Regions from separate parts of the Acidovorax sp. GW835-FHT14G06 genome, predicted to be linked through region 1. Evidence: predicted binding sites of a transcription regulator. Region 1 holds the regulator's gene; each other region holds the start of a gene.
The links. The regulator FNR, encoded in region 1, switches genes on or off when oxygen is low (the NO sensors DNR and NnrR bind a similar motif). The targets are predictions, from matches to a motif close to TTGATNNNNATCAA.

Region 1 (7,900 bases):
TGCATGGCGCGGCCCATGCTGATGATGGCGCTGACGATGGCACGGTCGCCGTCGTCGTCGGGCAAGCCACGCACAAAAGACTGGTCGATCTTGAGCTTGTGAATGGGAAGTTTCTTGAGATAGGCCAGGCTCGAATAGCCCGTACCAAAATCGTCGATCGCCAAGCCAATGCCCAGCTCAGCCAGCACCCGCAAACGCTGCTCCATCTCCTGCGCATCCTGCAGCAGGATGGTTTCCGTCAGCTCCAGCTCCAGCAACGTGGGTGGCAACTGGTGCACCGCCAGCAGGCGTGTGATGCGATCCACAAAGTCAGGCTGGCGGAACTCCAGCGCTGACACGTTCACTGAAATCATGATGGGCGTGCCGCTGTGCATCCACAGGGCAGCCTCTCGCACCGCCTGCTCCATCACCCAGGCGCCCAAGGTCACGATATAACCTGATTCTTCAGCCAAGGGGATGAACACGGCGGGCGACACCGCGCCAAACTCAGCATCCGTCCAGCGCAACAGCGCCTCGGCCCCGCTGATGCGCCCGGTCGCCATATTGACCTGGGGCTGATAGTGCACGGCCATGCGCTGCAGGCCCAGCGCCTGGCGCATCGCATGCTCCATCTGCATGCGCGCGAGCAGGTTGGCGTTCATCTGCGGCTGGTAGAAGCCATAACTGCCGCGCCCACGCTCCTTGACGCGGTACATCGCGGTGTCCGACTGCTTGATGAGGTCGTCCAGCGTTGCGCCGTCTTGCGGGTACAGCGCAATGCCGATACTGCACTGAATCGAAAAGCCCATGCTGTCGAGCATGAAGGGCTTGAGCATGTCGTCCAGAATCCGGCGCGCCACGCTCTCGGCCACCGATGCATCACCACCGTGCAGATAGATGACAAACTCATCGCCTCCCAGCCGGCACAGCATGTCGGTTTGCCGCAAGCAGGTCTGCAGGCGCTCGGCCACCAATTGCAGCACCCGGTCCCCAAAGGGATGCCCCAGAGAGTCATTGATGATCTTGAAGCGGTCCATGTCCAGGAACAGGATCGCAAAGCCGGTGTCACTCTGGCGCGCCCCCTGGATGGCGGTGTCCACACGCTGCGACAGCAGCAAGCGGTTGGGCAGACCGGTGAGGGCATCGCTGTAGGCCAGTTCCTCGATGCGCTTTTGCGCGGCATGCTGAAGCGTGAGATCGCGCATGAAGCCGATGCTTTGCACCAGCCGCCCTTCATCATCACGCAGGGCCACCCACGACAACTGGACTGCACAATACGCACCGTTGTCCCGGGGCAGCCACAACTCGCCTTCCCAGAATCCATCCTGGGCCCAGCCCTGCAGCACCTGTTCCATGAACGCGGCATCCGAGCCACCGCCAAAGAGCGAGGCAGCCACACAGCCTTCAAAACCCTTGGCGGTTGGCCCCACCAGCCGCTCACACCCTGGGTTCATGCGCATGATGCGGTGCTGGCTGTCTGCGATGAAGATCGCATCCAGACTGGACTCAAACACTCGCGCCGCCAGACGCAGGCTCGCCTGGGTCTCCGTCTGGCGGGTGATGTCACGGAACGAATACACACGCCCCACCGCGCAGCCCTGGCTGAACTGCGGCACCGTGCGCATCTCCAGCACCACGCCATTGCGCAGCTCGACGATGTCAGTGCTCTCCTGCATCGGCTCGCGATCGATGGCTGCCAAGCGTTCGGCATACAAACGGGAGTCTGCCACCTGGTCCGCCATGAAGGCGTACACCGCCGCATCGTCACGCTCCAGCAACAGCTGGCGAGGCAGGTTCCACAGCTGCGCCAGGCGCTGATTGAAGGCGCGCACCCGGCGGTCCAACCCACACACCAGCATGCCGTCGGCGGCGGAGTCCAGGGTGGCGCGCAGCTCAGAAAGTAACGTCTCCAGCTCGCGTTCGGTGGCCTCCTGGCGGCTGCGGTCTAGCATGGTCAGCAGCAAAGCGCTGCCACCACCATCCCCCCAGGGTACGCGTCTGACACAACGCTGCACCGGCACCAAGGTGCCATCGGGACGCAGCAAACTGGTGTGTGCGGGAACGCCTTGGGCAATCACTGCAGCGGGCTCAGACCAAAAGGCCAGCTCTTGGGGCGTGCTGGCCAGATCCAGCACAGACCGCCCCCGCATGGCGGCGGCAGACAGTCCCATAAGACGTTCGGCGCCTGCGTTGGCTTGCAAAATGTGCTGGCTCGCCTCATCCAGCAGCCACACGGCCTCCTGCAGGCCATCCAGCCATCCGAACGATTGCAGATCGCTCACGCCGCAGCCTCGTCAGGGCCGGGATTGACCGCTCGCTCAAAAAAGTAACAGATCCGCTGCCGGGGCGACAGGTAGTCCAGCGCATCACGCGGTAGCTGTGCGGGCTTGAGGCTGCGCCGTATGCCCAGTTCAGGTACAGTTTCCAAGTCTAGGATCGGTGCCTCGTCCTTGGGAACGCGCGGGTCGTGCACGATGACCTTGGGCCTCAGGGGCCGGGACGAATTGACGGAGGCCACAATGGCGTACCGGTCGTTGACCAACTGCACGATGGAGCCGGGCGGGTACACACCCATCATGCGAATGAAAGCGCCCAGAACCACAGAATCGAACCGCGCCTTGAGCTGGGCAAAGATGACAGAGAGCGCTTCATGCGGCGTGAGCGCCGTCACACCCATGGCCGGATTGCACATCCGGTCGTATTGGTTGACCAGGGCCAGGACCTGACTCATGCGCCCCAGATCAGGCCCCTTCAGACGCTGGGGAAAACCACTGCCGTCACACATCTCATGGTGCCGGGCAACTGCGGTCAGCACCGCGTCGGTAAAACCCATGCGTTTGGCCAAGGCCACGGACTCTGCCACATGGGTCTCGTAGCGTGTGCGCTCCATGGGGATCATGGAGGGCGTCGGCTGGCGCAGGTTGGGTGGCAGCTTGAGTTTGCCGATGTCGTGAATCAGCGCAGCGACGCCCAAATCGTGCAGCTCCTCACTTTTCATGCCCAGGGATCGCCCCAGCAACAGTGAGATCACCATCACATTGATCGGATGCAGACCGTTGCGCTCGCCCACACCTTCGGACAGCAGCCGGATGACGGAGTCACCGTTTTCCAGCAGCTCCGTGACACACCCGGAAACCAAGGCCTCCCCCTTTACCTTGGCCTGGTCCGGATGTTCAGAGACCGTACGCTCCATGGACTGGTATTGCCGGGTAGCCTCTGAGAAACGCTGATTGCAAGCGGACAAGGCCCGGTTTTGCGCTTCCAGCAATTCGCGACGCCGCTGCGCCTCGGGGTCTACGACCACGGTCGCCCCCGGTCCGGGAGCATCCAGGCCATTGGGCGCAGGGGCAGACATTTCGGGCACGCTCCAGGCCGCAGGCACCAGCTCCTGCAGTTCAGGATCGCTCTTTTTGGGGACGTACCGCACCTCAGTCAGCCCGAGCTCACGCAAAGTGGCGATCTGCTCAGACGATGCCACCCGGAAACTGCTGGTCGGGAACGGATGGTGCATCCAGCCCACATCGAGCTGAATGTACATGCCGACACGCAATTGGCTGATGTCGATGAGGATGGATGAGTTCACGTCAGGCGCACGATACATGGCGACATCAATGCCACCAATAGTTACGCAGATTATCACCAGTTCCAGTGACGTGGCGAAGAACCGGCAGGCCGCGCGGCGATCCGGCAACACTTGACTGAAAGCGGGCCTTGCTGGACCACCCCTGTACCCTCGGCAGAAGCATCTTCCAGCTTCCACCCACCGTGCGGTTGGGGTGATGTGGACGAGTCAGCGCCGCGCGCTCAGCGGCACCAGAGCGACGGCTTGTAAATGAGATCCATCCACAATGCCCAGGCGGCAACCCCGCACAGCATGGCACCTGCGGCCCGCGTGCCCCACTGCCCCCTCGCTAGATTCAGGCGGTTGCGAAGGCTGCTCCAAGCCCAAGGGCCGCCCACCAGCCACACCCCGCTGCCCAGGGCAAACAGAGCCATGGTGAGGGCGCCCTCCAGCGCTCCGCCACTGAGCGCCGCAACCAACAAGGCCGAGTAGAGCAGTCCACAAGGCATCAGGGCCCACAAGACTCCAGCCACCATCACTCCGCCCGGAGCCCCGACCAGCGGGCGAACACGCGCCCACACGGAGCGGCCAGCCTGCTCCACCCAGGCAGGCTGGCGCGACTGCACCATCATCATGAGCCCCCAGGCCATCACCGCCACATGCATGAGTGTCCAGGCGGGGCGCAGCGCCGTGGTCTGCTGGGTGAGCCATGCCAGACTGTCCATGGCCAAGGCTGCCATTGCACCGACGCCGGCATACCCCACAAGGCGTCCCGCATGAAAGGCCATGGTCCGCTGCAGCGTACCGCCACGCGGCGCCCAACGCACCACCTGCTCTGCACCCCCGTCCGACTGTGGCATGCCGCCCTGCCCCACCAATGCCCCGCAGGGCGCGGAGCACATAGCCAGGCAGTGGGACCCACCGGCGAGCCCCATGAGCAAAGCAGTCCAGCCAACCGTTGCAAGCATAGGTGTCAGATGATGCGCGAAAACCGGGCGCGGTTGCGGTCAGCCTGCAGATAACGGTCAAAAACCATGGCGATACCGCGCACGAAGAACCACCCGGTGGCGGTCACTTCAATGCCCTCAGGCCCCACCCGTACCAACCCCTGCTCCTGCATACCCTCCAGCTGCGCCAACTCTGCTGCGAAGTACTGACGGAAATCGATCAACCACGCCTGCTCCATCGGCTCGAACAGCAGCTCGCCCTGGCACATCAGGGCCATGATGGCCGCGCGGCGCACCAGGTCGTCGCGGGTCAGGGCCAGCCCGCGGACCACAGGCAGCCGCCCTTGGTCCAGGAAGTCGTAGTACTCGTCCAGCGTCTTGGAGTTCTGGCTGTAAGTCGCCCCTACCCGGCCGATGGCCGATACGCCCAGTCCAATCAGGTCGCAGTCTGGCTGCGTGCTGTAGCCCTGGAAGTTGCGGTGCAAGCGTCCCTGGCGCTTGGCCACAGCCAGTGCGTCGGTAGGCAGAGCAAAGTGGTCCATGCCCACATAGACATACCCAGCGTCCATGAACGCATCGAGTGAGCGCGAGAGCATGGACAGCTTGCTCGCGCCTGTGGGCAATTCGGCGGAGATGATGCGACGCTGTGGTTTGAAACGCTCCGGCAAGTGTGCATAGGCATACAACGCAATGCGGTCAGGCCGCAGCTGCGCCACCTGCGCCAGCGTGCGGTCAAAAGACTCTGGCGTCTGGCGCGGCAGGCCGTAGATCAGGTCCACGTTCACCGAATCAAAGCCCAGCGAGCGGGCGGACTCCACCAGCGCAAAAACCTGCTCTGCAGGCTGAATGCGGTGCACAGCCTTTTGCACTTCGGCATCAAAGTCCTGCACGCCAAAACTCAGGCGGTTAAAACCCAATTCAGCCAGGAGCGCCAGACGCTCGGAGTTGACCGTGCGCGGATCCACTTCGATCGAGTATTCGCCCCCGGGCGCCAGCGTGAAGCTGCGCTTGAGCATGGCCATCAGCTCCCGCAAGCCCGCATCTGAGAGGAAGGTGGGCGTGCCACCGCCCAGGTGCAATTGACTCACCACCTGTCCTACGCCACAGTGCGCGGTGTGCAGGTCGATCTCGCGGCTCAGGTAGCGCAAGTAGACCTCGGCGCGGTCATGGTGTTTGGTGATGATCTTGTTGCAGGCGCAGTAGTAGCACAGGGATTCGCAAAACGGGATGTGCACGTACAGGGACAGCGGCATGGCCTTGGCCAGCGTGCCCGAACGGCGCTGTTGCAGCGCCAGCACATAATCTTCCTGACCGAAGGCCTCCACAAATCGGTCAGCCGTTGGATAGGACGTATAACGGGGCCCTGGCACGTCAAAGCGGCGCAGAAGATCTGGCGAAACAGCAGTCATGGGGAAATTTCCTTGCGTACACCTTGACTGTGCCGTAGGCTCCGGGACATGTCCTTGACCTGCATCAAGTGAACCAACAAGCGATACGGCGACAATTTGATGAAGGTCAGCCGCTCGCCCGCGCCCTGTATTCAGGTTCGTGTACGGCAAGCACGATATGCTCGACCAACAACCCAAGTCCATGTGCCTATGAACCCGCTCACCATCAAAGTCGCCTGCTCCAACTGCAACCTCCGCGAGCTGTGCATGCCCGTGGGCTTGAACGAAGAGCAGCTCCAGCGCATTGACGAGGTGGTTGCCGTCCGTCGCAAAGTCAAACGCGGAGGCACGCTGTTTCGCAATGGCGAGTCCTTCACGTCCCTGTATGCCATCCGCACCGGGTTCTTCAAGACCTGCGTGGCCACGGAAGACGGTCGCGACCAGGTCACGGGCTTTCAGATGGCGGGCGAGATCATCGGGCTCGACGGCATCGTCAATGACCACCATACCTGTGATGCGGTGGCACTTGAAGACGCCGAAGTGTGTGTCATGCCCTTCGACCGCATTGAAGAGCTGTCACGCGAAGTCACAGCCCTGCAGCACCACGTGCACAAAATCATGAGTCGCGAGATCGTGCGCGAGCACGGCGTGATGTTGCTGCTGGGCAGCATGCGTGCCGAGGAACGCCTGGCCGCCTTTTTGCTGAACCTGGTGCAGCGCCTGCATGCACGGGGCTTCTCGCAGTCGGAACTGGTGTTGCGCATGACGCGCGAAGAAATCGGCAGCTACCTCGGCCTCAAACTCGAAACGGTCAGCCGGACCTTCTCCAAGTTTGTGGAAGAAGGGATCGTGGAAGTCAAACAGCGCCATGTGCGCATTCTCGACACCGATGCCCTGCGACGCATTGTGAACAGCCAGCAGACCTGCCACTGACGACACTGACACTGAGCCACTTCCACGCAGAGGGTCGGTTCCGCACAAAGTACAACCATCTCTTGCGAAACGGCATGCATTGCATGCCCAGACAAGCAGGCGAAAAGGGCTCAGGGGCAGGACGATGTCTTGCGGCAATCGTCGGGGCGCTCCCCATCGGGCACCGGGCACCGGTTGACCTCGAACGGAGACATGGACAGCAGTGTCGTCAATGCGCTCGTGGCCATGGTGATGGCCCAAAACACAAAAAATGCGAGGGTGTACACCCCTTGCCGTGACAGCGCCAGGGGCTGGCCGAACCAGTGCAGGTCCTGGGGGTACACCATGGCAAAAACCAGCATCTCCAGCACGCCCGCCATCAAGAAGGCGGGCCATGCAATCCACATCAGGCGTTGCGTCCACATATCGGTTCTGTCTCCTGGTGCTGCCTGGGGTCGCTGGGGGCAGCGACCGGCGGGTTGTCAGCGTGGTTGGTCTTGCACGGGGGTGGCCGCATGGTTGCGGGCCTTGAGTGCCGGTGCCAGGCTTTTCTCCGGCGCCACCAAGGTCTTGTTGATCTCAATGCCCTGTCGGTAGTAATCCTCGGCCACCACCGGGTCAGGCCGAGAAATCGCCAGCCACAGCGTCACAAAGCCAGCCACGATCACGATGGCAGGCCCGGCAATCACCAGCCACACATGGCCGAACTTCCACCAGGGCACGGGAACTGCCGGTGTCGCGATGGCAGGGTTTGAAGACATGGTGCTCTACTCCTCAACAATATCGGTCAAAGTGCGGCCCTGAAAGGCCCCACCGGGATGCCGCTCAACGCGGCACAAGAAACACGGATTTTTCCGTCACATGGGCAGCTGCCCCTACGGCCTGCACGTCAAACTGAACCGCATGCGAGCCCGACGTGGCGGAACCGTACGGAATCTGCAAACGCACGGCCACCCAGCGCGACTCTGCTGCGCCAATGTCCACTTCGGCCTCGGAGGCCACCTCCAGCCCCTCCAGTCCACGCGCACTGATGCGGTAGCGCTGTTCGCCCTCCGTGGCATTCATGATCTGCAGCCGATAAATATTCTCCAGTTTGCCCCCCGCCACAATGC
Region 2 (7,900 bases), on a different contig from region 1:
CAACCGGTGACTGGACGCTGCGGGCGCTGTGTGTGGTGCTGGCCATCACTCCGCTGCGGGTCATTACCTCCACCCCGCAACTGGCGCGCTATCGGCGCATGTTGGGGTTGTTCGTGTTTTTCTATGGCGTGCTGCACCTGCTGAGTTACAGCTGGTTCGACATGGGTTTCGATATCCCGGACATCCTGCGCGACATTGCCAAGCGGCCATTCATTCTGGTGGGCTCATTGGCCCTGGTGCTGCTGGCCTTGCTGGCCGCCACGTCGTTCAACCGCGCCATCAAGGCCCTGGGCGGCAAACGCTGGCAGGCGTTGCACCGCGCCGTCTATGCGGTGGCCGGGTTGGCCGTTCTGCACTTTTTCTGGATGCGTGCTGGCAAGAACAACTTTGGTGAAGTGGCGGTCTACGCCAGTATCCTCGGCGTGCTACTGGGTTGGCGGCTCTGGCACCGACTTCATAAGCGCGCCGCCGCATCGGCGGGTGCTGCCGCGGGGCGGTCAGCGGTGGGTTCACCCTGATGGGGCTTTGCTATAAAAATAATAGCTGCTAGCGCATGTTTTTGTTGCGCTAGCAGCCGATTTCTTTTGATTTTTAGCCGTTGACTGCCCGCAGCGCGGGACGCATCTGTCGGGTCACAGGGTCGATGTACGCGGTAGGAATCTGGTACGCGCGGTCATCGAACAGGTCAATGCCACACATCAGGTTCTCGATCCAGTCAAAGAAGTCGTTGATGGCTTCCTTGCCCATGATGGGGGCACCGTGCTGCGGCACCAGCATGGCAATGTCGAGTTGCCGGGCCATGCGTGCCCACAGGCGCAGTATCTTGTTGGACACCATGTAGCGGCGGTGGAAACCTTCCATGCGCGGGATGTGCGCCTTGAGGTCGGTCACCGGCACGCGGGCTTCGGCCCCCGACATCATGGACACCCCCAGGTCGCCCGTGAACAGGATGCGGCTGACCGGGTCGTAGAAGTGGAAGTTGCCTTCGGAGTGCATGAAGTGCGCGGGCAGCAGCACCAGTTCATGGCGCCCCAGGGGCAGGTGGCCGCCACCGTCCGGCACGCCGATCACCCGGTTTTCTGTCTTGCCCACCTTGGTGAAGTGCGGCGCAAACCTCTCCCACACACGCGATATCACCAGGTTGGCCTTGGTGCTGGTCATCCAGCGGTCCAGCGAGGCAATGATGTCCGGGTCCGCATGCGAAGCGATCAGGTACGACAGCTTGTGCGGCGGGAAATGTTTGGTCATCCCCATGAACAGTTCGTTGAACGCGAGGTTGCCGCCCGGGTCGATGATGGCGCCGGTGTCATCGTCCACGATCAGGAACTGATTGGCCTGCACGGCCTGTCCATCCTCCTCAATGAGGTCGGTGAACATCAGGCAAGCATGATTTTTGTCGCGGTAGAGTTCCAGGGCCATGGCCATCCTGCGGTGCAATAAAGCGCAGACTGTACGAGTACCCCTAGAGTTTGTGCTTGATGGAAATCAAGCGAAACCGCATTGCCTGGCGATCCTGCGCAGGCGGCTGGGTGTGTCAGCGTGGCTGGGAAGCGGTGGCGGCGGGTGTGGGCGCACTGCTGGCGTCTTTGCCCGGGGTCAGTGTTTGCGGCAGCGTGGCGCGCTGGCTTGCCGCAGGGCCGGTAGGCAGATACAACGGCCCCCGCTGACCGCAGCCGAAGAGGGCCGCCGCACTGGCAGCAAGGACAAGCGTCCTGACTAGAATTTGGGGAGCTTTCAACATGCGCAAATTGTAATGACCGACCTCGAATTCATGGACCACGCCGAACAACTGCTGCTTGCCGTCGAACGCAGCTGTGATCGCATCAACGACACTTCGGATGCCGATGTGGACAGCCAGCGCTCGGGGGGCATGGTGACTTTGACTTTTCCCAACCGCAGCCAGATCGTGATCAACCTGCAAAAGCCGCTGCACGAGGTGTGGATGGCCGCCCGGTCTGGCGGCTATCACTATCGTTTTGATGGCAGCCACTGGCAGGACACCAAGGGCGCTGGCGAATTTTTTGCGTGCCTCACGCGCGATGCGTCGCAACAGTCCGGGATGCCGCTGCAGTTTGCCCCTTAACTTACTCCGCGCTCGCCCAGCTCAAGAGGGCGGCGCTGCGGAGTACGAAGGGCTCAGTTCCGGAACAAATCGAGGATGCGGCTGCGTTCTTCAGAAGGCGGCGGTGCTTGGGGCGTTACTGCGGAGGAGGCAGAACGATCATCTACACCCACGCTTGAGACGCCCGCGTTGCGCGCGTATTCTTCATAGAACCACTCGCCACCCACATTCACTACGCCGGGTGGCACGGTGGGCTCCATCACTGGCACGCCCTTGAGTGCGCGCTCCATGAAGCTGATCCACACCGGCAGGCTGAGGCCCCCGCCGGTTTCCCGACTGCCCAGATTGCGCGGCGTGTCGTACCCGATCCAGGTGACAGCCGCGATGGTGGGCTGGAACCCCGCGAACCACGCGTCCACCGAATCGTTGGTGGTGCCGGTTTTGCCATAAAGATCGGGGCGCTTGAGGGTGGACTGGGCCCTTGCTGCAGTGCCGGTGCGGGTCACCTCCTGCAACAGGCTGCTCATCACAAAGGCGTTGCGCGCGTCGATGGCCCGGGGCTGCTCGTTGAGCGCGGGTGGCGTGATCTCTGAAATGACCCGGCCCTTATGGTCGGTCACCTTCGCGATCAGCCAAGGATTGACGCGGTAGCCCCCGTTGGCAAACACGGAATATGCGGATGCCATTTGCAGGGGCGTGACCGAGCCCGCACCCAGCGCCATGGTCAGGTAGGCCGGGTGCTTTTCAGGGTCGAATCCAAATCGCCCCACCCATTCCTGCGCGGTTTTGGGGCCCACGGCCTGCAGGATCCGGATAGAAATCATATTTTTGGACTTCGCCAAGCCTGTGCGCATAGTCATGGGGCCGTCGTACTTGCCGTCGTAGTTCTTGGGCTCCCACGGCTGACCACCAGTGACACCCGCGTCGAAGAACAGCGGAGCGTCATTGATCACGGTGGCAGGCGTGAAGCCTTTTTCTAGCGCTGCTGAGTAGATGAACGGCTTGAAGCTCGAACCAGGCTGGCGCCATGCCTGCGCTGCGTGGTTGAACTTGTTCTTGTCAAAGTCGAATCCACCCACCAATGCACGGATGGAGCCATTGCGGGGGTCGAGCGCGACAAAGGCGCCTTCTACCTCGGGCAGTTGTGTAATCTCCCAGGAGCCCTTGGGCGTCTTGACCACGCGGATGACGGCACCGCGCCGGATCTTGATATTGGGCGGCGCCTTGTCGCTGAGCCCCGACTGCGCAGGTTTGAGTCCATCGCCGGTGATCTCCAGCGAGTCGCCATTGGCACGAGCGGCCAGGATGCGTTTGGCGGATGCCTCCAGCACCACAGCGGAGAGCACGTCACCGTTGTCGGGGTGGTTGGCAAGCGCGTCGTCAATGGCGTCCTCCACTTCCTGGGCTGCTGTAGGCAACGCCACGAACTTCTCCGGTCCCCGGTACTGCTGGCGCCGCTCGTAATCCATGATCCCGCGCCGCAGCGCAACATAGGCGGCCTCTTGCTCTGCCGCATTGAGGGTGGTGTAAACGTTAAGGCCGCGCGTGTAGGCCTCATTGCCGTATTGCGCGAAGATGAGCTGGCGGGTCATTTCGGCAACGTACTCCGCGTGGATGCGTGTGTTGTCGGGTCCCGTACGGATTTTCAACTCTTCCTTCTTGGCTTGCTCTGCTTGTTGCGCAGTGATGAAGCCGTTTTCCTCCATCCGCTCGATGATGTACTGCTGGCGAGCGCGGGCACGTTTGGGATTGCTGATGGGGTTGTAGGCAGATGGTGCCTTGGGCAAACCCGCAAGCATTGCAGCTTCAGCGATGGAAACGGATTTAAGCGGTTTGCCAAAATAAGCCTCGGAGGCAGCCGCAAAACCATACGCACGATTGCCAAGGAAAATCTGATTCATGTAAATCTCAAGAATCTGATCCTTGCTCAGCAGGTGCTCCAATTTAAAAGTCAGTAAGATTTCGTAAATTTTGCGAGTAAATGTTTTCTCAGATGAAAGATAAACATTACGTGCTACTTGCATGGTGATCGTCGAGGCGCCTTGGCTTTTCACCCGCCCCAAATTGGCAAGGCCCGCACGCAGCACACCTTTGTAGTCCACGCCACCGTGCTGAAAGAAGCGAGAGTCTTCGATCGCCAGCACTGCGTCTTTCATGACTTGCGGAATCTCGTCGATGGGAGTGAGGTTGCGGCGCTCCTCACCAAACTCGCCCAGCAAAGCACCCTCAGCGGAGTACACGCGCAGCGGCAACTTGGGACGGTAGTCCGCCAAGTCTGAAATATCTGGCAGGTTGGGGTAGGCCACTGACAATGCCACTGCGATCGTGAGCGCCAAGCCCATCGCCGCAGCAGCCGCCAGCCCGGTGATCCAGAGCGCGATGCGAACCAACCAGCGAAGCCAACCGGGCCGAGTGCGGGCAGGAGAGGTATCCGATTTGTCGGAGGACTTCGAGGGAGAGGGCGGCATATCGCTCCGATGGGTAAGACCGCCCATTATAAAAATGTCTGCTACAGCGGGGCGAAATCCGATTTCACGCTTGGCAGGACGCCGCCGAAAGGCTTCCTGTACTGGCCAAGTGGTATTGCCGCACCCAGAAATTTCGTCTGCTTTTGGCAACGCTCTATGGGCGTTACAGGGGGAAAAATCTTTGCTGGAGAACTATCTTACTGATAGCATTCATGTGAAGTGTTAAGTTTTGTTGCCTCATTTTGGCAAGTTACAGGGGACCAATCTTGATCTCAATGGGGTCTTTGTTCAGTCGCCAGTCTGCTCCGCTGCTGGGAATCGACATCAGCTCCTCCAGCGTCAAGCTGGTGGAGTTGGGGCGCGATAAGGCAGGTAGTCTGGTCCTTGAGCGTTGTGCGATCGAGCCGCTGGAGCGAGGCTGGATCACCGATGGCAACATCGAAAAATTTGACGAGGTCGCGGACGCATTGCGTCGACTGGTCAAGAAAAGTGGCACCAGAACCAAAAACGTGGCCCTCGCCCTGCCTCCGTCCGCAGTAATCACTAAAAAGATTACGCTGCCTGGTGGCATGACGGAGCAGGAGCTGGAGGTTCAGGTCGAATCCGAAGCCAATCAATACATCCCATTTTCACTTGATGAAGTCAGCTTGGACTTTTGCGTCATTGGTCCCAGCAAGAATGCGCCAGGGGATGTCGATGTGCTGATTGCTGCATCCCGGCGCGAAAAAGTTCAAGACAGGCAAGGCTTGGCGGAAGCTGCTGGGCTGAAGCCTGTTGTGGTCGATATTGAATCGCATGCATCGCGCTTGGCTGCAGGGCGCTTGATTGAAGCGTTGCCAAATAAGGGCGTGGACGCCATGGTGGCGCTCTTTGAAGTGGGCGCCTTGACGACCAGCATGCAGGTGATCCGGAACGAAGAAGTTCTGTATGACCGCGACCAAGCCTTTGGCGGCGCACAACTGACCCAACTGATTGTTCGCCAGTACGGCTTTTCGGTAGAGGAAGCCGAGAGCAAAAAGCGTAGCGGTGATTTGCCAGAAGACTATCAATCAGCGGTCCTTCGTCCTTTTGTTGACAGCATGGCCCAGGAAATTGGCCGGGCCTTGCAGTTCTTCTTCACCAGCACGCCGCACAATCGTGTAGACCACATCATGTTGGCCGGGGGGTCTGCTCCGCTGCCCGGGCTGACGGAAGCAGTCACCCAACAAACAGGTTTTGCATGCAGCGCCGTCAACCCATTTGATGGCATGGAAATCGGAAGTTCCGTGCGACTGAAAAAAATGGTGCGTGAAGCACCGTCGTACCTGACCTCTTGCGGTCTTGCTATGCGGAGGTTCCTGCAGTGATTCTTATCAATCTTTTGCCTCACCGCGAGGAGGCCCGTAAGCGCCGCAAGGAGGCCTTTCAGGCGACGATGTTTGCATCGTTTCTGTTGGGGCTTGCTATTGCCGGAGCCATCTACTGGTGGTTTCAGATCATGATCACGGATCAGCAGAACAAGAACGCCTTTCTTCAACAGGAAATCAAGGTATTGGAAGGGCAGATCAAAGAAATTGCCTCCATTGAAGATGAGATCGCCTCACTGCGTGCGCGCCAGAAGGCCGTGGAAGATCTTCAGTCCGATAGAAATTTGCCCGTTCACTTGCTTACTGAGCTGGTCAAGCAACTGCCCGATGGTGTGTATGTCACGGCGATCAGGCAATCTGGACAATCAATCAATATGCAGGGAATGGCTCAGTCCAATGAGCGTGTTTCTGAACTGCTGCGCAACTTGGCGAGTAATACTCCGTGGTTGGCTAAACCGGAGCTTGCGGAGATAACTGCCAGTACTGTCGCACTGAGTCAGAGGGACCAACGTCGGGTCTCATCCTTTAATTTGAAATTTCAATTGGTGCGTGCCAGTGATGCGCAAAAAACTATAGCGGCTGCCAGTGGTGCGGCCTCCTCGCCTGGGGGTAAGTGACATGGCGAAAATCAAAGAAAATTCGATCAACTTCGCTGAGCGCATCGAGTCTGTTCAGCGACAGTTTAAAAATCTTGATACTAAAGATCCCTCGGTATGGCCTGTGCTGCCAAAGGTGATTCTTTGCATTTTTATCGCAGGTGCAGTTGCGGCTATATCGTGGTTTGCATTCTTGCAGGACTATGAAGTACAGTTGGATGGAGAGCGTACCAAGGAATTGGCTTTGCGCACAGACTATCAAAATAAACTGGTCAAAGCCGTTAGTTTGGATGCTTTGAAGAAGCAAAGAGAGCAAATTCAGCAGTACGTCATACAGCTGGAAAAACAACTTCCAAGCAAGGCTGAAATGGCTGCATTGCTGTCGGATATTAACCAATCCGGCCTGGGGCGGAGTTTGCAGTTTGAGCTTTTTCGGCCGGGGCAAGTGGTAGTGCGAGATTACTACGCTGAGTTACCTATCTCTATCCGAGTAACTGGAAAGTATCATGACATCGGCGCTTTTGCATCAGATATTGCGCATCTGTCACGTATTGTAACGCTGAATAATATGACAATTGTTCCAGGGGCTCGCGATGGGTTAGTCTTGGATGCGACTGCGCGTACCTTCAGATACTTGGATCCAGAGGAAATACAAGCTCAGAAGAAAACTGGAGGAGGGAAGTAATGAGAACTCGTGTTGGATTACTTCTCGCAGGTTGTTCCATCATTCTTGCTAGCTGTGGGTCTTCAGGGGAGGATGAGTTGAGAAATTGGATGGCTGAGCAACGAGCTACTACCAAGCCTAATGTGCAGCCATTGACTGAGCCGAAAAAATTTATTCCTGAGCCATATGCTCAAGAAGGTGCTGTAGAGCCATTCAATCAAATTAAGTTAACTCAAGCATTGAAGCGCGACTCCAATCAGGTGGCTTCAAATGCAGCGTTAATTGCACCGGAGATGACTCGTCGTAAGGAGCCATTAGAGGCGTTTCCTCTTGATTCAATGGCTATGGTGGGTAGTTTAAATAAATCAGAAACGCCTACTGCTTTGATAAGAGTTGATAATTTAATTTATCAGATCAAGGTGGGGAATTATCTCGGGCAAAATTATGGAAAAGTGATCAAAATCACCGAGAATTCGATTCATCTACGCGAAATAGCGCAGGATGCAACTGGGGATTGGATAGAGCGTTCAGCATCGCTTGATCTGCAAGAGGGCAAAAAATGAAACAAAATAGTGGCAAACTTTTGAATTACTGCCGTAGGGCTGCTGTTGGCGTTTCAGTCCTTTTTGTCGCCTTTGGTGCTTTTGCTCAAGGCTCCATTAGTGCTGTTTCTGCCAGTGTTCAGGGCGGGGTTGAAACACTAAAAATTGACTTTTCAGAGCCAGTTGCAACACCTCCTACGGGATTTGCAACTCAATCTCCCG
Region 3 (7,900 bases), on a different contig from region 1:
CGCTGCAGGCATTCTGCGCTCCGGTTGCAAGGGGCCACCGGTTCGGCGTGGCTATGCAACCTTGCGCTCTGCAGCAAACGCCACATACCAGTCCAGGCACCCCGGGTTCGCCATGGCGTCCTTGTTGACCACCTTGTCGATGGGCTGGCCCAGCAGCAGTTTCTTGATGGGCAGCTCCTGCTTCTTGCCGCTCAGGGTGCGTGGCACCTCCGCCACCACAAAGATGTCGTCGGGCACAAAACGCGGGCTCAGGGCCGTGCGCACCGCGCCGTTGATGCGCGCGCGCAGGGCCTCGTCCAGCACGTTGCCGGGGCGCAGCACCACAAACAGCGGCATGTAGCTTTCGCGGCCCAGGTACTCCAGGTCCACCACCAGACTGTCGAGCACTTCGGGCAAGGATTCGACAGCGCTGTAGATCTCGCTCGTGCCCATGCGCAGGCCGTGACGGTTGATGGTGGCGTCGCTGCGGCCGTAGATCACGCAGCCGCCGTTGGCGCCGATCTTGAGCCAGTCACCATGGCGCCACACCGCGCCCATGCCCGCGGGGCCATCGCCACCGCCGGGCTGGCGGCCATGGCCTGCGGGATACATGTCGAAGTAGCTCGACAGGTAGCGGCTGCCGTCCTTGTCACCCCACAGGTAGAGCGGCATCGATGGAATCGGCTGCGCGCAGACCAGCTCGCCCACCGCGTCCTGCACAGGGCGGCCCTCGGCATCCCATGACTCCACGGCCGCGCCCAGCATGCGGCACTGCATCTCGCCCGGCACCTGGGGCATCTCGCGGTGGCCGCCGATGAAGGCACCGCAAAAGTCGGTGCCGCCCGAGATGTTGTTCCACCAGATATCGGATGTGCCCAGCGCTTCGAACTGCGCCGTACCCCACTGCTGCACCTCGGGCGACAGCGGTGAGCCGGTGGTGCCCAGCGCGCGGATGCGCGTGAGGTCGCCATAGTCGGCCAGCGTGATACCCGCCTTCATGCAGTTGGCAAAAAACGCCGCGCCCGCGCCGAAGAAGGTCACGCCCGTCTCGGCGGCAAAGCGCCACAGCACGCCCCAGTCGGGGTGGTCCTTGCTGCCGCCGGGGTTGCCGTCGTAGATCACGCAGGTGGTGCCCGACAGCAGGCCCGAGAGCTGCGCGTTCCACATCACCCAGCCCGTGGAGCTGTACCAGTGGTAGCGCTCGCCAAAGCTGTTGGGCTCGTAGCTGCAGCCGATGTCGTTGTGCAGCACTTTGAGCTGCAGCGCCACCAGCACCGTGCCGCCGTGGCCGTGCACGATGGGCTTGGGCAAACCGGTGGTGCCGCTGGAATAGACGATCCACAGGGGGTGGTCAAACGGCAGCCACATCGGCTCGAAGGCAGCCGTTTCTGCATCGTTTTGGGCGGTAGCGCTAGTCCAATCTGTCCAGTCTGCTATAGAAATAGAAGCATCCAGATTGCCCAGCAGCACGGCATGCTGCACGCTGGGCAGGGCCTCGCGCAGCTCGGCGAGCACGGGGCGGCGGTCGTGGTCGCGGCCGCCGTAGCTCACGCCATCCACGCCGATCAGCACCTTGGGTTCGATCTGGCGGAAGCGGTCGAGCACCGCATGCGTACCCATGTCGGGCGCGCAGATGCTCCACACGCCGCCGATGCTCACCGTGGCCAGGAAGGCGATCATGGCCTCGGGCACGTTGGGCAGGTAGGCGGCCACGCGGTCGCCGGGCTGGACGCCCTGGGCCTTGAGGTGCAGCGCGAGCGACGCGACCTGGCGCCGCAACTCGGGCCAGCTCAGCTCGCGGTGGTGACCTTTTTCATTGCGGCTGATGATGGCGGGCAGGCCTGCGGCGTGGGCCGCATCCACATGCCTCAGCGCCTGGCGCGCGTAGTTGACCTGGGCGCCGGGAAACCATTGCGCGCCGGGCATGGTGTTCTTGGCCAGCACGGCCGTGTGGGGGGTGGGCGACTCCAGTTGGAAGTAGTCCCACACGCTTTGCCAGAAGGCATCGAGCTCGGTGGTGGACCAGCGCCACAGTGCGTCGTAGCTGTCGAACTGCAGGCCACGGGCGTCGCGCAGCCAGTTCTGGTACAGGCGGATCTGGGGAATGAAAGGCGGGGTGTTTTGTTTTGTCTCCATGGCGACGCAGCGTACCAGCGCGCTGCGGCATTGACCATGCTGCGCGGTCTCCGAATTGACATGCCAAAACCGGGCCTGCGGGTGCTGCGCGGCCGGGAGCGGCGACCCCACCAGCGGGATACCTATACTTTGCGCATGGTTTGGCGGGCACATGCCCCTGGGCCGTTTCTGGGCGCCTGTGCGCCAGTTGTTGCCGAAATTTCCCCCGGGGGCCCTGGCCCGTCGCTCTGATGCAAATGCTCCTTTCCGCCTGGCCCGCCGTGGCCCTGTTGTTGCCCGTGCTGTGGCTGGTGTCGGTCATCGTGTTCCTGGCCAAGGGCAACCGGCGGGCGTTTGCACAGCTGATGGCCCTGCTGGCCTGCTTTCTGATCGGCGCGCTGCTGATGGAGTTCTTCACCTTCATGGGCGCCCTCATGGCCCGCTCGGGCAGCCAGCACGCCACGCCTACGCTGGGTACCGGCACGCGCCAGTTGCTGGAGACCATTGCCAACCCGCGCTCCGTCACCGCGCCGCCGCTGTCGCTGGCGGCCTTTGCGGCGTACAGCATCGCTGCAGGCTACCTGTGGCTGCTGGTCACCTGGGTACTGCACCTGCGCGGTAAAAAGGCGGGCCCGGCCAGGAAGAAGTCCACCAAAACCCCGCGCAAGGCGGCCAAGGACTGACATATGGGTGTTTTAGCCACCAAGCGCTAGAACCATATGCACAAGCAGCTATCGATTGGATAGCATCGCCACACCATGGCTTGACGCAGGGCAAAGCCCGCCAAAGCCCGCCCGCCCACAATGGCGCGCTGCCTCCCCACGCCGGGGCGGGCGCCTTGTCACCTTGCATCCCTCCCGCCATGACCACCCACCACAGCGACGTGCTCATCGTCGGCGCAGGCCCGGCGGGCCTGTCGCTGGCCATCTCCCTGGCGCAGGCCGGGTTCACCACCACCGTGGTGGAACAGCAGAGCGACAGCGTGCTGGCCGCGCCTGCGCCCGACGGCCGCGAGATCGCGCTGACGCACCCCAGCCGGTCCACGCTGCAACGCCTTGGCTCCTGGGCCCGGCTGGCCGATCATGAGGTGGGCACCATCAGCGAAGCCCAGGTACACGACGGTCCGCTGGGTCAGCACAGCGCGCTGCAGCTGAACACTCCGCAGACCCCGGGGGGTGCAGCGCCCGGCGCCCTGGGCTTTATCGTGCCCAACCATGCGCTGCGGCGCACCGCCTATGCCGTGGCGGCCCGCACGCCGGGGGTTCACCTTGTCACCAGCACCCAGGTCACCCGCGTGGCCACGCTGCCCGGCCATGCCGAGCTGGACTGCGTGCCCACCGCACCCGGCAACAACGCCACGCCCCAGCGCCTGACCGCCCCGCTGCTGGTGGCCGCCGACAGCCGCTTTTCGGCCACGCGCCGCCAGCTGGGCATGGGCGCGCAGATGACCGACTTTGGCCGCACCGTCATCGTCTGCCGCATGCGCCACACATTGCCCCACGGCAACGTGGCCCACGAGTGTTTTGGCTACGACCGCACACTGGCCGTGCTGCCCCTGCCGGACGACCCCCAAGAGGGGCATGCGCTGTGCTCGGTGGTGGTCACCGCGGGTGCGGCCGATGCGGCGGCGCTGATAGCCAAAGGCCCCGAGGCCTTTGCCGCCCAGGTGCAGGCCCAGTTCAACGACCGGCTGGGCCCCATGGCGCTGGTGGGCGAACGCCACGCCTACCCGCTGGTGGCCGTGTATGCGCAGCGTTTTGCGGGCCACCGCTGCGCGCTGCTGGGCGACGCTGCCGTGGGCATGCACCCGGTCACGGCCCATGGCTACAACCTGGGCCTGGCCGGCGTGGAGCGGCTCACCGCCGCGCTGGTCAGCGCACGCCAGCGAGGGCTGGACATTGGCAGCGCCGACGCACTCACCCCCTACGCCCAGGGCCACCACCGCCACGCCTGGCCCATCTACCAGGGCACCAACGCCATCGTGCGCCTGTACACCGACGCCCGCCCGGTACCCCGCCTGCTGCGGCAACTGGTGCTGCAGGGCGCGCGGCGCCTGCCACCGCTGCAGGCGGCCATCGTGGGGCAGCTGACGGGCAAGGCACCCCAATGGATGCGCGCACTGACGCTCAGGCCGTAGCCAACCTCTGCAACGGGCGCGCCCCACGCCAGCGCCACCGTGGAGCTGGCTTTGCCAGGCCACCGGTGGCGTCCCCCTCAGGGGGAAGACGCGAAGCGGCTCAGGGGGGGCCGTCCCTTACCCCCAGCGTGGCCAGGCCATACAGCGGCGCACCGATCCAGGGGCGCCACCACATGTCCATGGCAATACCGGCCCAGCCATAGCCCTCCGCCACGCTTTGCTCGCGCAGCAGTTGCAGGCGCGGGTGCACGGCTGCCAGCTCTGCCATGCGGCCCACACCCCAGCGAAACTCTGCGCCCGTAGGCCCCACGCTGGCGTGGCGGGCCGCGCAACCCACGGCCTGGCGCGTCATCACATCCAGCACCATGCGCGAGCCCGGCGGCGCGTGCTGCGCAAACTCGGCCAGCACGGCGTGCACCTGCGCGGGTGGCAGGTACATCAACACGCCCTCACACACCAGCAGCACCGGGGGGGCGGTGCGCTGCGCGGGCAGCCCGAGCCGCTGCCACCAGCCGGGTTGCGACAGGTCCAGATCGGCATGGCGGATGCGCGGGCACTGCGGCGGCAACAGGGGCTTGCGCAGCGCCATCACTGCAGGCAGGTCCGCATCAAGCCAATGGTTGGCCCCCGTGTCCAGCCACTGGAAGTGGTGCGTGAGGCCACACCCCAGGTTGACGCCCAGGGCCTGCGGGTGCTCGGCAAAAAAGGCGTGCCCCGCCTCCTTGATGGCGCGGGTGCGCCACAGCACATGCAGCACCGTGGGCAGGTCGTCCAGGGTGCTGTTCACATCGGCACCCAGCTGGGTCAGCAAGGCCTGGGCCACCGCATCGTGGCAGTCGAGCCAGGGGAAATAGCGGCCGCCGTGGGCACGCGCGGCCAAAGGGATGAGCAGGGTGCTGGGCACGGGCGGCAGCTGTGCGCGCTGCAGCAGGCTGCCGGTGGGGCGGGGCACACGCGCCGGTGGCGCAGGGCTGCGCGGCGGTCGGGCTGGACGTCGGGTGGGGGACTGCGGCACGGGGCGCTCCTCCAGTGGCAGCGGGCGCCACGGTTGCGTGGGTGGCCCAGGGCAAGGGCCTCAGGGCCTCGGGGCCTCGGGGCCTCAGAACAGGTTCTTGGACCATTCTGAACGGTCTGCCCCAGTCTGTCGTGAATGACCGCAGCGCATGCTGCGGTATGTCAATGCACTGGCGGGGCTTGCCGCCAGCGCGACGCTGAATCCCTAGTCCTTCACCAGCGCCCACACCAGCGCCACCCCGGCGGCCAGAAGATCTCCGGTGAACGAGCTGTCATTGGCGTCGCTGCTGGCCGTGGTGAACGCCCGCTTCTGGCGCTCCCGCTCGGCCCGGGTGCGGTCGCGCTCCAGGGCCACCAGGGCGTCGCCAATGTCCACGGGCGATGCCGGCGCCGCCGGTGCCTTGGCGCTCGCGGCGGCATAGCCCTCCATGGCGCGCACCACGGCCTGGGGGTCGATGAGGGAGAAAGCGGCACGGCAATAGGGGCAGGCGTGGTCCTTGCGGATGTCCACGGGCGCGCCGCAGCTGGTGCAGTAGATGGCGCCCACGCGCTTGGCGAGGTCGTCAATCTCGGGGCGCGTCATGTGGCGCACAAAGCCTTTTTCGACCATGAAGGACGAGAAGGTGCTGAAGCGCCCATGCTGTCGCCCGCAGCGGTACACCATGTAGCGGCCGCTGCGCACCACGTCGTAACCCTTGGCCAGGCTGGTGTTGCAGCGCGGGCAGGCCATGCTCTCGGCCAGGGCCTGGTGCTGGTCCACACGGTGCTCGTGCAGCAGCCGAAACAGCTCGACCACGGACTGGGGCGTGAGCTTCAGGTTCTCGTGCCGGTCAAACCACAGGCCCTGGCAGGCAAAGCAGATGTCCAGCTCCAGCGAATCGCCCAGGTTGCTGGCAAAGCGGTGTGCCTGCATGGGTTGGCGGCACGAGGGGCAAGTGGGTGCAGGAAACATGGCAGTGAGGGTCTGGGCAGCGGTGCGGGGCGCCTCGCGGGGGCGGGGGCATCGTAACCCGCCCGGGATGCTCGTCCCCCACCCTGGCCGCATCCACTAGCATTCGCGCCTCAACCACAAGGAACAACCACATGGGATTCATGAACTGGCGTGTGAAAAGCGCTGATGTGTTGCAACAAGGCGGCGTGATCGCGCCGGACGAGCGGCTGCCCTGGCCGCAGACGGCGGTGATGGGCGTGCAGCACGTGATTGCGATGTTTGGCGCCACGGTGCTGGCGCCCATCCTGATGGGCTTTGACCCGAACGTGGCCATCCTGATGAGCGGCATCGGCACGCTGATCTTCTTCCTCGTCACCGGCGGCAAGGTGCCCAGCTACCTGGGCTCGAGCTTTGCGTTCATTGGCGTGGTGATTGCGGCCACGGGCTATGCGGGCCAAGGGGCCAATGCCAACATCGGCGTGGCGCTGGGCGGCATCATTGCGTGTGGCCTGGTCTACACGCTCATCGGAGCGCTGGTGCAGGCGATTGGCACGGGCTGGATCGAGCGCTTCATGCCGCCCGTGGTCACGGGCTCGGTGGTGGCGGTGATCGGGCTGAACCTCGCGGGCATTCCCATCAAGAACATGGCGGCCAGCAACTTTGACAGCTGGATGCAGGTGGTGACCTTTGTGAGCGTGGGCCTGGTGGCCGTGCTCACGCGCGGCATGGTGCAGCGCCTGTTGATCCTGGTCGGGCTGATCGTGGCCAGCATCATCTATGCAGTACTGACCAACGGCCTGGGCCTGGGCAAGCCCATGGACCTGACTGCACTGGCCAACGCTGCGTGGTTTGGCCTGCCGAACTTTGCAGCCCCGCAGTTCAGCGGCAATGCCATGCTGCTGATTGCGCCCGTGGCCATCATCCTGGTGGCCGAGAACCTGGGCCACGTGAAGGCCGTGACGGCCATGACCGGCCAGAACCTGGACCGCTACATGGGCCGCGCGTTCATCGGCGACGGCATTGCCACCATGGTCAGTGGCAGCGCCGGTGGCACGGGCGTGACCACCTATGCCGAAAACATCGGCGTGATGGCGGCGACCAAGATCTATTCCACCGCCGTGTTCCTGCTGGCGGGTGTGTTTGCGCTGGTGCTGGGCTTTTCCCCCAAATTCGGCGCACTGATCCAGACCATTCCGCTGCCGGTGATGGGCGGCGTGTCCATCGTGGTGTTTGGCCTGATAGCGGTGGCCGGGGCCAAGATCTGGGTGGACAACAAGGTGGACTTTTCGCAGAACAAGAACCTCATCGTGGCGGCCATCACGCTCATCCTGGGCACGGGCGACTTCACGCTCAAGTTCGGCCAGTTCGCGCTGGGCGGCATCGGCACCGCCACGTTCGGGGCAATCCTGCTGTACGCGCTGCTCAACCGCAAAGCGGCGTGATCTGTGGACATCAGCGGACAGACTGGATGCGTAAGGGTTAACCCTTAATTTGTAAGGAACGCAGGCTAGCATCCTGGGTTTTGTCCACAGGGCCATCCGCTCACCGGGCGGGTGGCTTTTTTTCTTTTTGCGGAGTTTGTTCATGTCCCTGGCCGATCGGGTTCTGTACCCCGACTTTCTCTCCCGCACCATGTCCGCCGACGAGGCGGCCGCCCTGATCCCCGCCGGTGCCCATGTGGGCATGAGCGGCTTTACCGGCGCAGGCTACCCCAAGGCCGTGCC
Region 4 (7,900 bases), 240 kb from region 1:
GCCACAGCAGCGTGCCGCGCACATCGCCCAGCTGCTTGCGCAGCATGGCAAAACCGAAGGTGATGGACGACAGCAGCAGGAAGGCGGTGTTGATGGCCACCAGGGTCAGGTCGAACAACTGCGCACCGGTGGGGCCTGCGGCATAGCTGCGACCCAGCACGCCGTAGGTGGCGAACAGCGCTGCAAAGATGAGACAGTCGCTCATCAGGTACAGCCAGAAACCCAGGGCCGTGCCGTTTTCAGGATGGGGCTCGTGCGCGAGGTGGTACTCGCGCGGGGCCAGGGCGCCTGCTGCGGCGCCAGCGTGGATGCGGATATCAGACATGGCGGGCCAGTTGGAGTGTGCGGGCTTCTTCGGTGGAGATCACCTCGGATGCCGGGATGTAGAAGTCACGCTTGTAGTTGAACGTGTGGATGATGGCGGCCAGAACGACGGCCGCAAACGAGACGCCCGCCAGCAGCCACATGTGCCAGATCAGTGCAAAGCCGAACACCAGCGACAGCCCCGAGATCACCACGCCAGCGCCAGTGTTGGCCGGCATGTGGATGGGCTGGAAGCCCGCCAGAGGACGCTTGTATCCGTGCTTCTTCATGTCCCACCACGCGTCGATCTCGTGCACCACGGGGGTGAAGGCAAAGTTGTAGTTGGGTGGAGGCGACGAGGTAGCCCACTCCAGCGTGCGGCCGTCCCAGGGGTCGCCCGTCCAGTCGCGCAGTTGGTCGCGCTTCAGGAAGCTGACCACCAGCTGGATCAGGAAGCAACCAATGCCTGCGGCAATCATGGCCGCGCCGATGGCAGCGATCACGAACCAGATCTGAAGTGACTGGTCTTCGAAGTGGTTGGCACGGCGGGTGACGCCCATCAGGCCTAGCACATACAGCGGCGTGAACGCCACCCAGAAGCCCACCAGCCACAGCCAGAAGGAGCGCACGCCCCAGGTGCGGTCGAGCTTGTAGCCAAACGCCTTGGGGTACCAGTAGTTGATGCCGGCAAACATGGCAAACACCACGCCGCCGATGATCACGTTGTGGAAGTGGGCGATGAGGAACAGGCTGTTGTGCAGCACGAAGTCGGCCGGGGGCACGGCCAGCAGCACGCCGGTCATGCCGCCGATGGCGAACGTGACCATGAACGCCACGGTCCACATCATGGGCAGCTCAAAGCGGATGCGGCCCTTGTACATGGTGAACAGCCAGTTGAATATCTTCGCGCCCGTGGGGATCGAGATGATCATGGTCGTGATACCGAAGAAGGTGTTCACGCTGGCACCCGAACCCATGGTGAAGAAGTGATGCAGCCACACCAGGTACGACAGGATGGTGATACACACCGTGGCGTACACCATGGAGGTGTAGCCGAACAGACGCTTCTTGCTGAAGGTGGCGACCACTTCGGAGAACACACCGAAGGCAGGCAGCACCAGGATGTACACCTCAGGGTGGCCCCAGATCCAGATCAGGTTCACGTACAGCATGGGGTTGCCACCCAGCTCATTGGTGAAGAAGTTGGTGCCGACATAGCGGTCCAGCGACATCAGCACCAGTGCGGCCGTGAGCACGGGGAACGACGCAACGATCAGCGCGTTGGTGCACAAGGCAGTCCAGGTGAACACGGGCATCTTCATCAGGCTCATGCCCGGTGCGCGCATCTTGATGATGGTCACGATCAGGTTGATACCCGAGAGCGTGGTGCCCACCCCGGCAATCTGCAGTGCCCAGATGTAGTAATCCAGACCCGTACTCGGGCTCTGCGCCCCCAGGTTGGACAGTGCCAGCCAGCCGGAGGTGGAGAACTCGCCCAGGAACAGCGACACCATCACCAGCACGGCGCCCGCCGTGGTCATCCAGAAGCTGAAGTTGTTCAGGAACGGGAAGGACACGTCGCGCGCCCCGATCTGCAGGGGCACGAGGTAGTTCATCAGCCCCGTGACCAGCGGCATCGCCACGAAGAAGATCATGATCACGCCGTGTGCGGTGAAGATCTGGTCGTAGTGGTGCGGCGGCAGGTAACCCATGTTGTCGCCAAAGGCCATGGCCTGCTGCAGGCGCATCATCACAGCGTCGGCAAAGCCACGCAGCAGCATCACCAAGCCCAGGATCATGTACATGATGCCGATGCGTTTGTGGTCAATGCTGCAGATCCAGTCGCGCCACAGAGGGCCCCACAGGCGGAACTTGGTGATGCCGGCCACGACGACCAGGCCGCCAAGCACCACGGCAATAAAAGTGGCCAGCACGATGGGCTCGTGCGCCATCGGCACGGCGTCCCAGCTGAGGCGGCCCAGCGCCCAATGGGCAGGAGATACGGTTTCGGAGGACATAGGAGTGCTCATTAACGGATGCTGGCGCCAGACGTTGGTGCCGGTGCGTTGCGGGTTTCGAGTGCTGCCACAACCTGAGAGGCGTTTTGCACGGTGCAGACGTCCTGGGGCAGGTTCAGCCCTGCAGCGCGCACGTAGGCGTCGCCACCCAGGGCGTCAACGGCCATCATGTGGTGCATGCACATCTTTCCGTCTTCGACGCAGCGGTTCAGCACCTTGTCATACAGGCCTTCTTCCACCGAGGCAAAGCGCTGTACCGGATCGCGTTCGCTGGGCTTGACCAGGTTCAGGTAGGTGCCCTTGTCCAAGGGCTTGCCTTCGGTCTTGGCTTTTTGCACCCACTGCGCAAATTCATCGTTGCTCAGGCCATGGAACTTGAACGTCATGCCCGAGAAGCCTGCGCCGCTGTAGTGCGAAGACATGCCCTTGAACACGCCGGGCCTGTTGATCACCGCGTTCAACTCGGTCTGCATGCCGGGCATGGCGTAGATCATGCCGGCAAGGTCTGGCACATAAAACGCGTTCATGGTGGACGTGGCCGTCAGCTTGAACAGGATGGGGCGGTCCACCGGCGCTGCCACTTCATTCACGGTGGCGATGCCTTGCTCGGGGTAGAAGAACAGCCATTTCCAGTCCATGGCCACCACCTGCACTTCGAGCGGCTTCACGTCGGCGGGGACGGCGCGCTGTGCGTCGATGCGGTCCAGGGGGCGGTAGGGGTCGAGCTTGTGGGTGCCGATCCAGGTGATGGCGCCCAGGGCGATGATGATCAGCAAGGGCACGGTCCAGATCACCAGTTCCAGCGTGGTGGAGTGGTGCCATTCCGGGTCGTACTCGGCCTCGGTGTTGCCCTGGCGGTATTTCCAGGCAAACAGCAGGGTGAGCGCGATCACGGGCACGATGATGATCAGCATCAGCAGCGTGGCGGTGATGACCATCTGGCCCTGCTGGGCAGCGACGTCACCGGCAGGGTTGAGCACGACAGCCTTGCTGCAGCCTGCCAAGCTGCCCAGGGCTGCCAGAGCGAGCAGCCAGGTGGGCCCACGAAGTTGGGGAAGTTTGAGCATGTGTATTGCGCGATCAATGCGTTTCAGGGTAAACGCGGATAACGGGATGTGTGCGAATGTACTAGCGCTAGCTTTTTTGTCGATTGGACATTTTGTCCAAGGTCAAACGCACGGATGGAAATTGCACCAAATTGGTGCAATTGGGGCTTTGAAGGACATTTCCTGCAGCCGGCATAGTGAAACCGCACTTGTGGCCTGCCAGCGTTGCGTGTAGAACGGAGTGGTCTTAGTTAGCTAACAACGTCAAGGAGCCATGTTCATGAGCAGCCCCGCCACTGCCACTTACCCTGCGGCCGGTTTTCAAGAAAGTGCCGCCTCTCTCTCGCGGGCTGATACGCATGAAGACGTCACCCCCAGCGAAATCGCTGTGGGCGTGATCATCGGGCGCTCGTCCGAGTATTTCGACTTCTTCGTTTTCGGGATCGCCTGCGTTCTTGTCTTCCCGTCCTTCCTTTTTCCCTTCCTGTCCCGTCTGGACGGCACACTGATGGCGTTCGCGCTGCTGGCCGTCGCCTTCGTGGTTCGCCCGGTGGGCACCGCCATCTCCATGGCCATCCAGCGGCGCTGGGGGCGGGGCACCAAGCTGACCATTGCGCTGTTCGTGCTGGGCGTCTGCACGGTGGGCATGGCGTTTTTGCCTGGCTACAAGGATGTGGGCACCGCAGCCATCGTGGCCCTGCTGATCCTGCGAGTGGGTCAGGGGCTCGCGCTCGGTGGCTCGTGGGACGGCCTGCCTTCGCTGCTGGCCATGTCGGCTCCCAAGGAGCGCCGTGGCTGGTACGCCATGATTGGCCAGTTGGGCGCGCCACTGGGCTTTGTGCTGGCTGCGGGCCTGTTTGCCTACCTGTACAGCAGCCTCACAGTGCAAGAGTTTCTGGCCTGGGGCTGGCGTTATCCGTTTTTTGTGGCTTTTGCCGTGAACGTGGTGGCCCTGTTTGCGCGCCTGCGCCTGGTGGTGGGGCAGTCGTACTCCGAACTGCTCAAGGACCGCGAGCTGCAGCCCGTACCTGTGAGCCGCGTCATGCGTGACGAAGGCAGCAACGTGCTGCTGGGCGCTTTTGCGGCGCTGGCCAGCTTTGCACTGTTCCACCTGGTCACGGTGTTTCCGCTGTCGTGGATCACGCTGTACTCCGACCAGCCCGTTACCCAGATCCTGGGCGTGCAGATCGTCGGCGCGTTCCTCGCGGCGGGCGCCATCATGGTGTCGGGCTGGCTGTCAGACCACCTGGGTCGCCGCAAGCTGCTGGGCGGCATGGCCGTGCTGATTGGCGTGTTCAGCTTCATGGCGCCCGTACTGCTCAACACTGGCGAAGTGGGCAGCACCATGTTCCTGCTGCTGGGCTTCGTGCTGCTGGGCCTGTCGTATGGCCAGGCATCGGGCACGGTCACGGCCAATTTCTCGCCGCAGTACCGCTACACCGGCGCCGCCCTGTCAGCCGACCTGGCCTGGATCATTGGCGCAGCCTTCGCACCGCTGGTGGCCCTGTATCTGTCGTCGCAGTTTGGCCTGCTGGCGGTGACGGTGTACCTGCTGTCGGGCGTGGCCTGCACGCTGGGCGCGCTGAACCTGAACCGTCGCATGGAGCGTCGCGACCGCTGATTGATGTTTTCGATTTGCTATTGAATGTATAGCTTGCGGCGCATATTCCACTAGCGCTACAGTCGTATAACTCTAAAAAGGGCGCCCGGTTCTGCCGGGCGCTTTGCTTTTGGGAGTTCGCAGGGCACGGCCCAGTCCAGCGTGTCAGGGCAAACTGCCACGAGGCTTCAGGCGCAGGCGGTAAACGCCGCTGCTGCGTGGACTCCCTGAGCGCATCAGCAACGAGGCAAGGGCCCACCGCAGCAGGGCAAGCCCTTGCCGGGGCTCGGAGTCCAGCTCAGTCTTGAGGCCTGAAGCCGATGGTGAGGGAGGGTGGCACGCGACCGTCCACATCGCGCGGCAGCGTCTCGGTCTTGTCCAGGGCCCGCAGCACCGCGTCGTCCCAGGCCTTGTTGCCGCTGGACTGCACCAGGCGCTTGCCCACGATGGTGCCGTCGGGCGACAGCCGCACTTCGACCTCGGCGCGCGGGTTGCCCGAGATCGCGTCCGGGTACACGATGTTGGGTTTGACCTTGGCCGCCACCTTGCCGCCGTAGCTGCCCGAGGGGCCCGCGCTGCGCTGCGCAGTGCCCGTGGCGTTCTCGCCCCCTGTGGCCCCGGCCATGCCCTGGATGCGGCGCAGGTTGGCCTCACGCTGTTCAGCCAGTTGCTTGGCCTCGGTTTCTGCCTTGCGCTTGGCGGCCTCGTCGGCCTTGCGTTTGTCTTCGGCCAGCTTCTTCTGCTTGTCCTGCTCAGCCTTTTTCTGCTCGGCCAGCTGCTTTTCGCGCTGTTCCTTTTCTTTGTCGCGTTCTTTTTGCAGACGCTCTTTTTTCTCCTGCTCCAGGCGGTCGCGGCGTTCTTCTTCCTTGCGCTCACGCTCGCGCTTTTCGCGCAGCTGCTGTTGCTCGCGGGCTTTCTTTTCCTGCTCCAGGCGCTTTTTCTCGCGCTCTATGGCGATGTCCGCCTCGCGTGTGTCGGGCGGCTCGGCAGCACGCACAGGGGGCGCGGGGGGCGGGGGAGGGGTGACTTGCTGTACCGGAGGCGGTGGCGGGGGCGGTGGGGGCTCCACGGCGCGCGGCGCGGCCTGTGTGGGCACGGCGGCCCACAGCTCGGCCTCCACTGCGGGCTGGTCGGCCGTGTTCTTCCAGTTCACACCCCAGGTCAACGCGCCGATCAGCACCGCATGCACCAGCACCGCCAGCGTGATGGCGCGCAGGCGTGCCGGTGGGCGGGGCGGGGCAAACTGGTCGCGGTCGGAGTGGGCGTGCATGGGCGTCTGAGCGGTGCCGGGCGGGTTCGGTTCAACCGCCTTGCTTGACCGACAGGCCTACGCGTTGCACGCCTGCTTTCTGCAGGGCATCCATCGCCTTCACCACGGTTTCGTACTGCACGCCTTTGTCGGCGCTGATGACTACGGCACTCTCGGGCCCTTGGCTCTTTTGCCAGCGGCTGGCGGCGTCGCCGATCTCGCGCTGGTTCAGGCTGCGCGTGGCTTCGGGGGTTTTGAACTGCAGCGTGCCGTCCTTGTTGACGATGACCTGGGCCACCACCTTGGGCATGTTCTTGCTCTTGCCCACGCTGGGCACATCAACAACGCCGGGCGTGAGCATGGGCGCCGTCACCATGAAGATGATGAGCAGCACCAGCATGACGTCGATGAACGGGACCATGTTGATCTCGTTGATGGTGCGGCGGCCTCGGCCGCGAGATGCCATGGCGGGCATGGGGTGCCTCCCGGATCAGTGGCCGGAGGCCGTGTGGCCCGTAGGCGCAGGCTGGGCGCCCAGGTTGCGCTGCAGGATGTTGGAGAACTCTTCGATGAAGGTCTCCTGGTGTGTGGCCACGCGGTCAATGTCGCGCGCAAAGCGGTTGTAGGCGATCACGGCCGGGATGGCCGAGAACAGGCCGATGGCGGTGGCGACCAGCGCCTCGGCAATGCCAGGGGCCACGGTGGCGAGCGTGACCTGTTCCATGCCTGCAAAGCCGGTGAAGGCGTGCATGATGCCCCACACGGTGCCGAACAGACCCACGTACGGCGATACGGAGCCGACCGAGGCCAGGAACGAAAGGCTCGACTCGACCACATCCATCTCACGCTGGAAGCTCGCACGCATGGCGCGGCGCGCGCCGTCCAGCAAGGTGCCCGGGTCGGTGATCCGGCGCTCGCGCAGTTTCTGGTACTCACGCATGCCGCTGGCAAAAATGCGCTCCATGGGTCCCGCCTGCTTGGCGTTTTGCGCGGCGGCGGCGTACAGGTCGTTCAGGCTGGTGCCCGACCAGAACTCGCGCTCGAAGTCTTCGTTCAGAGTCTTCACGCGCTTCAAGGCAAACAGCTTGCGGAAGATGGCGGCCCAGCTAGCCACCGACACGCCCAGCAGCAGCAGCATCACGAGTTGCACCACCCAGCTGGCGTGCAGCACCAGGGAGATGATGGACATGTTTTGGGAATTCATGGTGTGAGTTGTTCCAGGAGGGTGCTCGGAATTCTGGCGGGGCGCAGGGTGGCGGCATCAACCCATCCGATGCGGATGGTGCCTTCGGTCAGCAAGGTGGGGGGCTGGTCGGTCATCTGCTCTGGTTTCAGGAGCGCCTGCTGCACTATTGTCAACGATGCGCGGCCACTGCTCTGTAGGGCGGCGGTAACAATCAGTTCATCGTCCAGCCGTGCGGGGCGGTGGTAGCGCAGCTGCGCGTCGGTTACGACAAACATGCCGCCGGTTTGTTCCCGCAACTGCTGTTGGCCCACACCCAACGAGCGCAGCCATTCGGTGCGCGCGCGCTCAAAGAATTTGAGGTAGTTGGCGTAGAACACGATGCCACCGGCATCGGTGTCCTCCCAGTAAATCCGGATCGGAAATTCAAACGCCATCGTGGGGTCGCTCGCCTTGGTCATCCGAGCAGCTTGCGCAGCCGCTCCACGGACTCCTGCAGTT

Region 2: AC1Q64_RS07145 (oxygen-binding di-iron domain-containing protein) is a predicted target of FNR. The motif match lies at 1,476-1,489, and genes of this name have one in related genera.
Region 3: ubiM (5-demethoxyubiquinol-8 5-hydroxylase UbiM) is a predicted target of FNR. The motif match lies at 2,858-2,871, and genes of this name have one in related genera.
Region 4: cyoA (ubiquinol oxidase subunit II) is a predicted target of FNR. The motif match lies at 3,481-3,494, and genes of this name have one in related genera.

The regions. Positions count from the first base shown of each region.
Region 1 is NZ_JBXAGA010000002.1:314,081-321,980, reverse strand. It holds gene AC1Q64_RS04035 (putative bifunctional diguanylate cyclase/phosphodiesterase) at 1-2,261, opposite strand, end outside; gene AC1Q64_RS04030 (cyclic di-GMP phosphodiesterase) at 2,258-3,580, opposite strand; gene AC1Q64_RS04025 (sulfite exporter TauE/SafE family protein) at 3,784-4,509, opposite strand; gene hemN (oxygen-independent coproporphyrinogen III oxidase) at 4,515-5,897, opposite strand; gene fnr (fumarate/nitrate reduction transcriptional regulator Fnr) at 6,087-6,809, shown strand; gene AC1Q64_RS04010 (hypothetical protein) at 6,920-7,213, opposite strand; gene AC1Q64_RS04005 (FixH family protein) at 7,271-7,549, opposite strand; gene ccoG (cytochrome c oxidase accessory protein CcoG) at 7,614-7,900, opposite strand, start outside.
Region 2 is NZ_JBXAGA010000003.1:413,564-421,463, reverse strand. It holds gene msrQ (protein-methionine-sulfoxide reductase heme-binding subunit MsrQ) at 1-518, shown strand, start outside; gene AC1Q64_RS07145 (oxygen-binding di-iron domain-containing protein) at 592-1,419, opposite strand; gene lptM (LPS translocon maturation chaperone LptM) at 1,535-1,741, opposite strand; gene cyaY (iron donor protein CyaY) at 1,754-2,083, shown strand; gene AC1Q64_RS07130 (penicillin-binding protein 1A) at 2,137-4,530, opposite strand; gene AC1Q64_RS07125 (pilus assembly protein PilM) at 4,797-5,876, shown strand; gene AC1Q64_RS07120 (PilN domain-containing protein) at 5,873-6,493, shown strand; gene AC1Q64_RS07115 (type IV pilus inner membrane component PilO) at 6,495-7,157, shown strand; gene AC1Q64_RS07110 (pilus assembly protein PilP) at 7,157-7,699, shown strand; gene AC1Q64_RS07105 (type IV pilus secretin PilQ) at 7,696-7,900, shown strand, end outside.
Region 3 is NZ_JBXAGA010000006.1:208,710-216,609, forward strand. It holds gene AC1Q64_RS12505 (acetoacetate--CoA ligase) at 52-2,115, opposite strand; gene AC1Q64_RS12510 (hypothetical protein) at 2,346-2,777, shown strand; gene ubiM (5-demethoxyubiquinol-8 5-hydroxylase UbiM) at 2,957-4,231, shown strand; gene AC1Q64_RS12520 (class I SAM-dependent methyltransferase) at 4,332-5,246, opposite strand; gene AC1Q64_RS12525 (zf-TFIIB domain-containing protein) at 5,451-6,197, opposite strand; gene AC1Q64_RS12530 (solute carrier family 23 protein) at 6,329-7,618, shown strand; gene scpC (succinyl-CoA:acetate CoA-transferase ScpC) at 7,761-7,900, shown strand, end outside.
Region 4 is NZ_JBXAGA010000002.1:69,323-77,222, forward strand. It holds gene cyoC (cytochrome o ubiquinol oxidase subunit III) at 1-325, opposite strand, end outside; gene cyoB (cytochrome o ubiquinol oxidase subunit I) at 318-2,321, opposite strand; gene cyoA (ubiquinol oxidase subunit II) at 2,333-3,388, opposite strand; gene AC1Q64_RS02755 (MFS transporter) at 3,648-4,988, shown strand; gene tolA (cell envelope integrity protein TolA) at 5,266-6,237, opposite strand; gene AC1Q64_RS02765 (ExbD/TolR family protein) at 6,269-6,691, opposite strand; gene tolQ (protein TolQ) at 6,707-7,420, opposite strand; gene ybgC (tol-pal system-associated acyl-CoA thioesterase) at 7,417-7,836, opposite strand; gene AC1Q64_RS02780 (pyridoxal phosphate-dependent aminotransferase) at 7,857-7,900, opposite strand, start outside.